3 regions of the Geodermatophilus sp. SYSU D00691 genome follow, and region 1 is predicted to be linked to each of the others. Evidence: riboswitches for the same ligand, from Rfam matches in the RefSeq annotation. Region 1 holds a riboswitch; each other region holds the start of a gene.

What was found. Region 1 has a riboswitch for cyclic di-AMP ahead of ACI797_RS24115 (NlpC/P60 family protein). Riboswitches for the same ligand answer to the same signal wherever they lie in the genome.
Region 2: it holds a riboswitch for cyclic di-AMP, as region 1 does, so the genes downstream of both, ACI797_RS12760 (LysM peptidoglycan-binding domain-containing protein) here and ACI797_RS24115 (NlpC/P60 family protein) in region 1, are expected to answer to the same signal.
Region 3: it holds a riboswitch for cyclic di-AMP, as region 1 does, so the genes downstream of both, ACI797_RS05450 (aggregation-promoting factor C-terminal-like domain-containing protein) here and ACI797_RS24115 (NlpC/P60 family protein) in region 1, are expected to answer to the same signal.

The regions. Positions count from the first base shown of each region.
Region 1 is NZ_JBJGYZ010000042.1:35,730-38,987, forward strand. It holds gene ACI797_RS24110 (M48 family metallopeptidase) at 1-355, opposite strand, end outside; gene ACI797_RS24115 (NlpC/P60 family protein) at 436-1,425, opposite strand; cyclic di-AMP (ydaO/yuaA leader) riboswitch at 1,550-1,728, opposite strand; gene ACI797_RS24120 (hypothetical protein) at 1,894-2,208, opposite strand; gene ACI797_RS24125 (D-alanyl-D-alanine carboxypeptidase family protein) at 2,292-3,258, opposite strand, start outside.
Region 2 is NZ_JBJGYZ010000015.1:7,573-10,830, reverse strand. It holds gene larE (ATP-dependent sacrificial sulfur transferase LarE) at 1-210, shown strand, start outside; gene ACI797_RS12760 (LysM peptidoglycan-binding domain-containing protein) at 272-1,405, opposite strand; cyclic di-AMP (ydaO/yuaA leader) riboswitch at 1,414-1,558, opposite strand; gene larB (nickel pincer cofactor biosynthesis protein LarB) at 1,726-2,400, opposite strand; gene ACI797_RS12750 (antibiotic biosynthesis monooxygenase family protein) at 2,452-2,781, shown strand; gene ACI797_RS12745 (branched-chain amino acid aminotransferase) at 2,849-3,258, shown strand, end outside.
Region 3 is NZ_JBJGYZ010000005.1:132,389-135,646, forward strand. It holds gene ACI797_RS05440 (glycoside hydrolase family 13 protein) at 1-701, opposite strand, end outside; gene ACI797_RS05445 (YkvA family protein) at 698-1,102, opposite strand; gene ACI797_RS05450 (aggregation-promoting factor C-terminal-like domain-containing protein) at 1,197-1,958, opposite strand; cyclic di-AMP (ydaO/yuaA leader) riboswitch at 2,231-2,386, opposite strand; gene ACI797_RS05455 (class I SAM-dependent methyltransferase) at 2,504-3,157, opposite strand; gene ACI797_RS05460 (SDR family NAD(P)-dependent oxidoreductase) at 3,258-3,258, opposite strand, start outside.

The sequences.
Region 1 (3,258 bases):
CCAGCCGGCCGACGACGCCCAGCGCGAGCGTGCCGAGGAGGACCTGCCAGACCCAGCCGCCGCCGAGCGGGGCGGCGACGGCGCGCACGAGGCGGGCGCCCAGCCGGGTGAGGCCGAGAACGGCGGTGACGGCCAGGCCGAGGACCAGGTTGGCCAGCGAGGCCGGCCGGATCGCCGCGGCGAAGGAGTCGGCGCGGGCGACGACGTCGGCCGGGAGCCCGGCGGTGGGGTCGACCGGCGGCGAGCCGCCGGGCGGCGTGGGCAGCACGGTCCAGGGGGTCCGCAGGACCACCACGAGGACGAACGCGGCGCCGAGGAGCACCGCCGCGACCAGTGCGGCGCGGCGGACGGTCACCCGGCCACCATAGGGTCCGGGCGCGCAGAGGGCCGGTGACCCCCGTCGGGGTCACCGGCCCTCGTGGCGAGCCTGGCCGCTCAGGCGATGCGGCGGGCGCTGTTGAAGCCCGGCATCGAACCGACGCTGACCACCTTCACCGGCTGGCCGGACGTGGACGCGTGCACCATCTGGCCGTTGCCGATGTACATCGCCACGTGGCTGACCGGGCTGTAGAAGAAGATCAGGTCGCCCGGCTGCAGGGCGTCGCGGGACACCGGGGTGCCCATCCGCGACTGCATGCTGCTCGAGTGCGGCAGGCTGATGCCGGCCGCGGCGTAGGCGTACTGCGTGAGGCCGGAGCAGTCGAAGCTGTTCGGCCCACCGGCACCCCAGACGTAGGGGTCGCCGACCTGCGCCAGCGCCGTGCTGACCGCGGTCTGCGCGGCGGCGCTGCCACCGGCGGCCGGGGCGGCGGCCGGCGCGACGGCCGGGGCCGCGAGGGACTCGCCCCCGTGCGCGGCGGCGACCTGCTGCTGCTGGGCAGCGGTCAGCTGGTCGTACTGCTCCTGGTAGTCGGCGATGTCCGCCTGGAGCTCGGCCTCCTGGGCCTCGATGGTGTCCAGGGTCTGCTGGGCCTCCGCGGCGGCCGCGTCGGCCTCGCCGCGGGCGTCCTCGGCCGCGGCGGCCGCCTCGGCCACCTCCTCGATCGCCTCGGTGGTGTGGCCGGCGATCGCCTCGAGGGTGCCGAGCTGGGTGAGGAAGTCCTCGGCGGACTCGCTGGTCAGCATCACGTCCAGCGCGCGCAGGTTCTGGTCGCCGCCGGTGTAGGCGCTGTGGGCGAGCTGGCGGATCTGCCCGTCGAGCGAGTCGAGCTGCTGCTGCGCCGCGGCGGCGTCGGCCTCGGCCGCGGTGACGGCGGCCTGCTGCAGCGCGAGCTCCTCGCGGGCGGTGTTGACCTGCTCCTGGACGACCTCGAGCTGGTGGCTGGCCTCGGCGACGAGCTGGGCGGCCTGCTCGGGGGAGGTCGCGCGGCCGGGCTCGGCGGCGGCCGTGCCGGGCAGCAGCGTGACGGTCAGCGCCGCGGTCACGCCCAGCAGCAGCCCGGAACGGAGCCAGGCGGAGGGGCGGGTGCGGGTGGTGCGGTGTGGTTCGGAGGGTGCGTGGGCATGCCCCAGGGCAGGGCGAGACGTCGCCACGTTCGGCGGCTCTCCTTCTTCCTCAGCTGACCGCCTACCGAGTTAGCTGACGGGTTCGGGCTGGGAAGAAAAAGGTGCCCTATCTCGGTGCCCCGGCGAGCCGGCGCACGTGAGAACTCACCCCAGTACTGCGGTGGGTCCCCGGTTCACCTCGGACACCTGGCGGTGCCGTCGGCGATTCGGCGGTGTCCGTCCGAGGCCGCCCCGGTGGGCGACGACCGCTCGGTCGAACGGAGCGACCATACGGGCGTGATGCAGGTGTGACAAACGGGGCCCCCTGGGTTTGTCGTGATCGTCACTGCGAGCAGCATCACGGCGGCGCGCCGTGATCGCCCCACATGGCGCCGGGGGTACCGCGACTCAGCCGGTCCGCCGGCCGTCCTCGCCGCCGGACGTGCCCGGGGAGTGGCGCAGCGGGGGCACCAGCCCGACCTCGGCCAGGGCGCGCACCGCGCGCCGCTCGACGTCGTCGAACTCCACGACCACGCCCGGGGGTGGCACGACGGCGTCCTCGGCCGTCCGGGCCGGCTCGGTGCGGGCGGGAGCGCGGTCGGGCAGCGCGAGGACCACCGGGTCGTCGGTCTGCCAGCCGGGGGGCGCGCCCAGCAGCACGGTGACGACGCAGTCGGCGCAGCCCGTCCCGCGGGAGGTGCAGGTGTCGCAGTCGATGAGCATCGGTGTGTTCTCCTCCGTGAGTCGTCCGCACGGTAGGAGCGGCCACCGACAGTTCCGGGCCGCGAGGGTTGACAGGCGGGCGGTCAGGTGCCTGCGTACTCCCAGTGCCACGGCTCCTCGCGCCCGTTGCCCGGGTCGGCCCAGGTCGGGTGCAGCCAGCCGAAGCGGCCGGCGTTGGCCACCATCCAGGCGTACTGCGGCGTGCCGAAGGACTCGATGCCGCCGCACAGGTCCACGGCCAGCCCCCAGCCGTGGTTGCTGGTGCCGGGCACCGCGGCCAGCGCGGGCTTCTGCCCGTACAGGCGCACCTGGCTGGCGTAGGTGCGGTAGGAGTCGGTGATGCAGATCGGCGTGCCGAAGGTCCCGGCGAAGGCCGTCGACATCGCCTTCCACGCGGCGGCGGCGTCGCAGCGCAGCGAGTGGCCGCCGACCCCGATCGGGCACAGCGCGCTGGGCGGGATCAGCCCGTTGGGGTAGCCGCCCCACGACCGGGCGCCGTCGTAGCTCGGCGGGTAGACGGTGTTGCCGCACTCCACCCGCAGCGCGCCGCCCGTCGGCCCGGGGGCCGCGACCGGTGCGCGCTGGCCGAGGCTCGGTCGGCCGATGCCGATCACCTGGTCGGTCGGCAGCCGGCGGACGACGACGGCGCCGGCCCGGGCGTCGGCGGCCAGCATCGTCTGCGGGTCGAGGGCGATGCCGACGTGCCCGAGCCCCGACTCGGGCGTGCCGAGGAACACCAGGTCGCCGGGGAGGACGTCGCGGGCGTCGACCGGCGTGGTCCCGGCGAACAGCCCCGCCTGGTCCCCCGGCAGCTGGAGCCCGGCCGCCCCGAACACCGACTGAACCAGCGAGCCGCAGGCCCACGAGTCCGGGCCCGCGGTGCCCGGCGCGTAGGGCAGGCCCAGCTGGTCCATGGCCGCCGAGACGGCGGCGAGGGTCTCGGCGGGCAGGACGAGCAGCGAGGTCGGCTGGCCCGGCCGCTGCGCCGCGCCGGCCTGCGCGCCACCGGCGGCCGAGGCGACCGGGACCAGCCCTGCGGGCAGCGTCGCG
Region 2 (3,258 bases), on a different contig from region 1:
GCCGGGCTGCCGGTGCGCGACCTGCGGGTGCGCGACCTGGGTGCCGACGTCGCACGGGTGGAGGTCGACGCCGCGCTGGTGCCGGCCGTGCGGGCGCGACCGGAGCTGCTGGCCGCCGTCGGCGGGTTCGCGCGGGTGGAGCTGGACCCGCGGGGCTTCCGCTCCGGCTCGATGAACGAGCTGCTGCCGGACCCCGTCCGCTACCGCTGACACGCGACAGCGGCCCCTCCCCGGTCGCCGGGGAGGGGCCGCTGTCGCGTGCCGGTGGGGCTCAGCCCACGTAGTTGACGTGCACGTGGTCGAAGTGGTTGGCCGTGGCGCTGCCGCGGTCCTCCATCGCCTTCCACGCGGCGCCCGGCGAGGTGATGATCCGCTGCTGCCAGATGATGTACTCCACGCCCAGCTCGGCCCAGTGGTCGACGTGGTACTGGGCGATCGCGTCGCCGAGGGCGGCGTCGGACATCACCATGTAGTCCAGCGCCAGGCCGGACGGGTGGCCGTGCGGGTCCACCGCGCTGGCGCGGGTGCCGCCGATGGTGATGCCGGCGGCCCCGGAGACGTTCGTGACCACGTTGTCGGCCGCGGCCTGCGCCTGCGGCTTGGTGGCGCCGGCGGTGTTCGTGATCTGCGCGGTGACGGCGGCCGGCGCGGGCGCCGGGGCCGGCGCCGGCGCGGGGGCCGGCGCCGGCGCGGGGGCCGGGGCGGCCGGGGCCTCGACCGGGGCCGAGTCGCCGATCGAGCCCGAGGGGGCCGGGGCGGTGTCGACCGTCGCCGAGACCAGCAGCACCTGACCCGGGAAGATCAGGTTCGGGTTGCTGCCGATCACGTCGACGTTGCGCTGGTAGAGGTCGCGCCACGCCTGCCCGTGGGCGGAGGCGATCTTCGCGACGGTGTCGCCGCGGACGACGGTGTAGTCGCCGGCCGGGGCGGCGTGCTGCCCGTGGCCGTCGGCCTCGGTGGACTCGGCGGCCGGGGCGGGGGCCGGGGCCGGCTGGGCCTCGGGGGCGGCGGCGGGGGCCTGGGCCGCGGCCGGGGTGGTGCCCTCGGTCAGGTGCTTGCCGCAGGTCGGCCAGGCGCCGATGCCCTGCCCGACGAGGACCTTCTCGGCGACGTCGATCTGCTGGGCCGGGGTGGCCAGGTCGGCGCGGGGCGCGTAGCCCGTGCCGCCGTAGGCCTCCCAGGTCGACTGGCTGAACTGCAGGCCGCCGTAGTAGCCGTTGCCGGTGTTGATGCTCCAGTTGCCGCTCGACTCGCACTGGGCGACGCCGGTCCAGTCGTGCGTGGTGGCGGCGTTGGCCGGGGTGGTGAGTATGCCGAGCCCGACGGCCGTGGCTCCGGCGGCGACGGGGGCCTTGACGAGGGCCTTCTTGGTGCGGACGTAGCGGGGCGCGCGATGCTTTGCCATGGGGATGTGTGATCTCCGATCACCGCCGGCGAGGTGAGCTGTCGGGTTCGGGCGATCGGTGCCCGGCCGCGCAACGCGGCTTCACCCCCAGGCGCGCCCCCCGCGCGCCGCGAACGTGGGTCCCCCACCCCTGTCCTGAAGCTGTTCCGGATGACGCGGGCCGGTGGACAGGGTTTGGCGGACCGGCGCGTCACGCTCTCCGTTTGCTGAGCGCAGCCAAAACGCTACGAGCGGTTATGTGAACTGTCGCCGTGACGGCGGTCACACCACGGCGTGTCGCCTGTGAACGGACTGGTCAGCCGCAACCTGTGAAAGCCGGCTCACACCTTCGGCGGGCGGGCGATGCGGGCAGCGGCCACGCCCGCCCCGAAGCCGTTGTCGATGTTCACGACGAGCACCCCCGGAGCGCACGCGGTGAGCATGGTGAGCAGGGCGGCGAGCCCCTCGAACGCCGCGCCGTACCCCACCGACGTGGGCACCGCGACGACCAGCCGGTCGGTCAGCCCGGCGACGACGCTGGGCAGGGCGCCGTCCATGCCGGCGACGACGACCACCACGTCGGCCGCCGCGATGTCCGGGGCGACCTCGAGCACGCGGTGCACCCCGGCCACCCCGACGTCGTCGACCCGGCGGCAGCGCACACCGGCCGCCGCCAGCGTCGCCGCCACCTCGGCCGCGACCGGCCCGTCGGAGGTGCCGGCGGTGAGCACCAGCACGTCGCCGGACGGCTCCGGCGGGGTGCCGACGAAGACGCAGCGGGCCTCCGTGTCGACGACGGCGTCGGGCCAGCGGGCCGCCACGGCGGCGGCGGTGGCGTCGTCCACCCGGGTCGCCCAGGCCAGCGGGGTGCCGGCCTCGAGCAGACCGGCCAGGCAGGCGACGGTCTGCTCCGGCGTCTTGCCCGCGGCGTAGACCACCTCCGGCGTCCCGGTCCGCGCGGCCCGGTCGACGTCGAGCCGGGCGAACCCCAGGTGTGCGGTGCGCTGCGAGTCCACGCCCAGAGCATGCTGGATTGATTACCAGCCGCGACGGGAAGGGCACCGGCCATGAGCATCGTCAAGATCAACGCGATCACCGTGCCCAAGGACAAGCAGGAGCGCTTCGAGGAGCGCTTCCGCGGCCGGGCCGGGGCCGTCGAGGAGACCGACGGCTTCGAGTGGTTCGAGCTGCTGCGCCCGCAGGAGGGCACCGACCAGTACCTGGTCTACACGCGGTGGAGCAGCGAGGAGGCCTACCGGGCCTGGGAGAGCGGCCAGGACTTCGCGCGCGCCCACTCCGGCGGCGGCAGCGACCTCGCCCCCGCGGCCAGCGACTCCCACCACCTGTGGAGCTACGAGGTCATCGAGAGCACGGGTCCGAAGTCGGGCACGGCCTGACGAGCGGGATACTGTGACGAGGCGGGCCGGTGCGCCCGCCTCGCCCCCGCACGTGCAGGTAGGAGCCATGACCGACACGCTCGCCGACAGCCGCACCACCGACCGGGTGTTCTCCGAGGGCGTGCCGGTCGTCGTGGAGGACGTGCCGCGCCGCCCCGCCGCCGAGCTCGCGCAGGTGCTGGCCGACCCCGGGTTCGGCAAGCACTTCACCGACTCGATGTTCGTCGCGCGGTACCGCACCGGGCAGGGCTGGTACGACGCCCGGCTCACCGCGTACGCGCCGCTGCAGATGGACCCGAGCACCGCGGCGCTGCACTACGCGCAGTCGATCTTCGAGGGGCTCAAGGCCTACGCCCAGCCCGACGGCAGCGTGGCCACCTTCCGGCCGGGGTCCAACGCCGCCCGCTTCGTGCGCGGCGCGAAGCGGCTGGCCATGCCGCCGGTGCCCGAGTCGGCGTTCATCGCCGCCGTGGACGC
Region 3 (3,258 bases), on a different contig from region 1:
CCGGGGATCGGGGGCCCGTCGTGCAGCGCGCCGTCCGGGCCGACGTCCTTGGAGATCATGTTGATGACGTCCATGCGGAAGCCGTCGACCCCGCGGTCGAGCCACCACCGCATCATCGCGTACACCGCGTGCCGGACCTCGGGGTTCTCCCAGTTCAGGTCGGGCTGCTTGCGGTCGAACAGGTGCAGGTAGTACTCGCCGCTGGCCTCGTCGAGCTCCCACACCGACCCGGAGAAGAACGACGCCCAGTTGGTCGGCTCGGCGCCGGGGTCCCCGGCGGCCAGGCCGGCGCGCGGCGGCCGCCACCAGTACCAGTCCCGCTTCGGGGAGTCCGGCCCGGACCGCGATTCGACGAACCAGGGGTGCTCGTCGCTGGTGTGGTTGACCACGAGGTCCATGACCAGCTTGATGCCGCGCGCGTGCAGGGCGGCGATCAGCTCGTCCAGCTGGGCCAGCGACCCGAAGAGCGGGTCGACGTCCTGGTAGTCGGAGATGTCGTAGCCGTTGTCGGCCTGCGGCGAGGGGTAGACCGGCGAGAGCCACAGGACGTCGACGCCGAGGTCCGCGAGGTGGTCCAGCCGCTGCAGGACGCCGCCGAGGTCGCCGATGCCGTCGCCGTCGGAGTCGGCGAACGAGCGGGGGTAGATCTGGTAGACGACGGCGCTGGTCCACCACGGGGCGATGTCTCCCGACGAGGTCACGCGATCCCTTCCTTGGCGGCACCGAGCAGCCGCTCGATCAGCCGGGGGTTGCCGGGCCACGCCTCGAGCACGACCTCCCGAGGCACCTGCCGGGCGGCGTAGCGCAGCGCGAGCGCCACGACGACGACGTCGTCCAGGGGCCCGATGACCGGCAGGAACTCGGGGATGAGGTCGATCGGCGAGAGCACCCACAGCCCGGCGAAGCCGACGGCGAGCCTGGCCTGGCGCGGGACGGCGGGGTGCGCCCGCAGCCGGCGCACGGCGGTGACGCAGTCGGGCAGGAACCGGGCCAGCTCCTTCGCCGTCCCCTCGGGCAGGCGCCGGGCGAGCACGATCAGCACGGCCCAGGTGACCACCATGACGGCGGCGGCGATCGCGAGACCGGTCAGCCATCCGCGCATGCCGCGATCCTCCCCCACCGCCTCACACGCTGGAACGGCCCCTCTGCAGGGGCCCGCCGCGAGCGTGCGAGCGGTGGGGGGCAGAGGGGTCCTTCTAGTACCAGCCGGTGGACTGGCTGTGCGCCCAGGCGCCGCAGGGCGAGCCGTAGCGCTCGTTGATGTAGATCAGGCCGGCGTCGATCTGGCGGTAGGGGTCGGAGGTCTTCGCGATCCCGGTGCTCGCCCAGGTCGAGTCGAGGAACTGCGGGATCCCGTAGGCGGTGCTGGTCGGGTTCTGCGCGTTCGGGTTCCAGCCGCTCTCCCGGCCCCAGAGCTTCTCGAGGCAGGAGAACTCGGAGGCGTCGCCGCCGAGCTGCGCCAGCGCGTAGTCCTGGTACGAGCCGCCCGGGGCCGGCGCGGCGGCTTCCGCGGCAGCCGCCTGCTCGGCGGCCGCGGCCTCGGCGGCGGCCTGGGCGGCGGCCGCCTCCGCGGCGGCCTGGGCGGCGGCCTGCGCGGCCGCGGCCTCGGCGGCCTGCCGCTCGAGCTCGGCCTGCTCGGCGGCGGCCTGGGCCTGCGCGGCGGCGGTCGCGGCGTCCTCGCGGGTGGACCGGCTGGCGGCCAGGTCCTCCAGCGGCGCGAGGTCGTCCTCGGTCACCCGGGCCGGCCCGGACTGCGCGGACAGGCCGAGGGCCTGGGCGACGGCCACCGACTGGGTGGACCCGGCGTCGGCCTGGGCGGCGGGGTCGGCGCCGATCAGCACGTTGACCATGACCGCGCCGGCGGCGGCCACTCCGAGGTAGAGGCCGGGACGGCGCGACGGGGCGGGCAGCCGGCGGCGGGAGGCGGACGTGCGGGCGATGGTGGTGCGGAGGTTCATGGGTTGCGGTGCTCCGGTGGGGGTACGACGCAGCAGGGCGCGAGGCCGTGCTGCGCGGAGGGCGTGCGGGCAGCGAGGGCTGGCGCGGGGCACCGGGGAGGCGGCGAGGAGCCGGTCGAGCGGGGTGCTCGGGCGGTGGCCCGCGGGCGGCGGCGGCGTCAGGGACGGCCGCGTGCGCTCAGATGCGCGGGCACACCCGCATCCGGCCGGGCCGGGTGCTGCGGGAACGTGCGGGAGTGCAGGGGCAGGGGCGCGCCATCGGGGCGGCTCTCCGTTCTTCCGACGGCCGCCTACCGAGTTAGCTGACGGGTTCGGGCGGGAAGCAGCCCTACCGACCCCGGCCCTCGACGGGCCGCGGGTGCGGATTCACCCCAGTACTGCGGTGGGTCCCCGGCTCGCCCCGGGGGGCGACTCGGCGGCGCCCGCTCGGACTCCCCGGTGGGGATGTGACGACCGGTGCGGGCGGGAGCCACGGTAACCGCCGTGATCGGTTCGTGACAATCGGGGGCCGGGAGATTGCCGGGTGAGAAGCGTCGCGGAACGGCTCAGGAATACCGCCACACCGTCGTCCGGCGGATGCCCGGCCCCTCGGTCTCCGGCACGTCGTGGGCGGCGACCTCGGTGAGCCGGTCGGCCGGCAGGTACATCCGGCCCGGGTCGCCGATGTAGACCTCCGCGCCGGCCGCGCCCGCGCGGTCGAGGAACGGCAGCACCCGCTCGGTCATCTCGCGGTCGTAGCAGACGTCGCCGGCCAGGACGACGTCCACCTCCGGCGGCGGCCCGCCCAGCAGGTCGCCGGTGGCGCGGATGCCGGTCACCCCGTTGACCTCGGCGTTCACCTCGATCGCCGTGAGGCCGTAGGGGTCGACCTCGCTGGCCAGCACGTCGCCGGCGCCGGCCAGCGCCGCGGCGATCGCCACCAGTCCGCTGCCCGAGCCCAGGTCGAGCACCCGCCGCCCCGCGACGACGTCCGGGCGGTCGAGGACGAACCGCGCCAGCACCTGCCCGCCCGGCCAGGCGGCCGACCAGAACGGCGGCTGCGCCATGCCCTCTCCCGACCCACCCCCGTGCTCCACCTCCATGGCGTCCCACAGCGCGACGACGTCGTCGGCCACCTGCAGCGTCACCTCGGGCACCAGCGACGGCTGCGCCGGGCGGGTGTGGGCGCGGACGAAGGCGGCGGTCACGACGGGCGGCACGACGCCATCCTTCCCCCCTCCCCCGCGGCGATGTGCGTCTGCGGCGCAACCGGCCGCAGAACCCGCCACACACGCACCTCACCCCGCGCGACTGTCGCCGT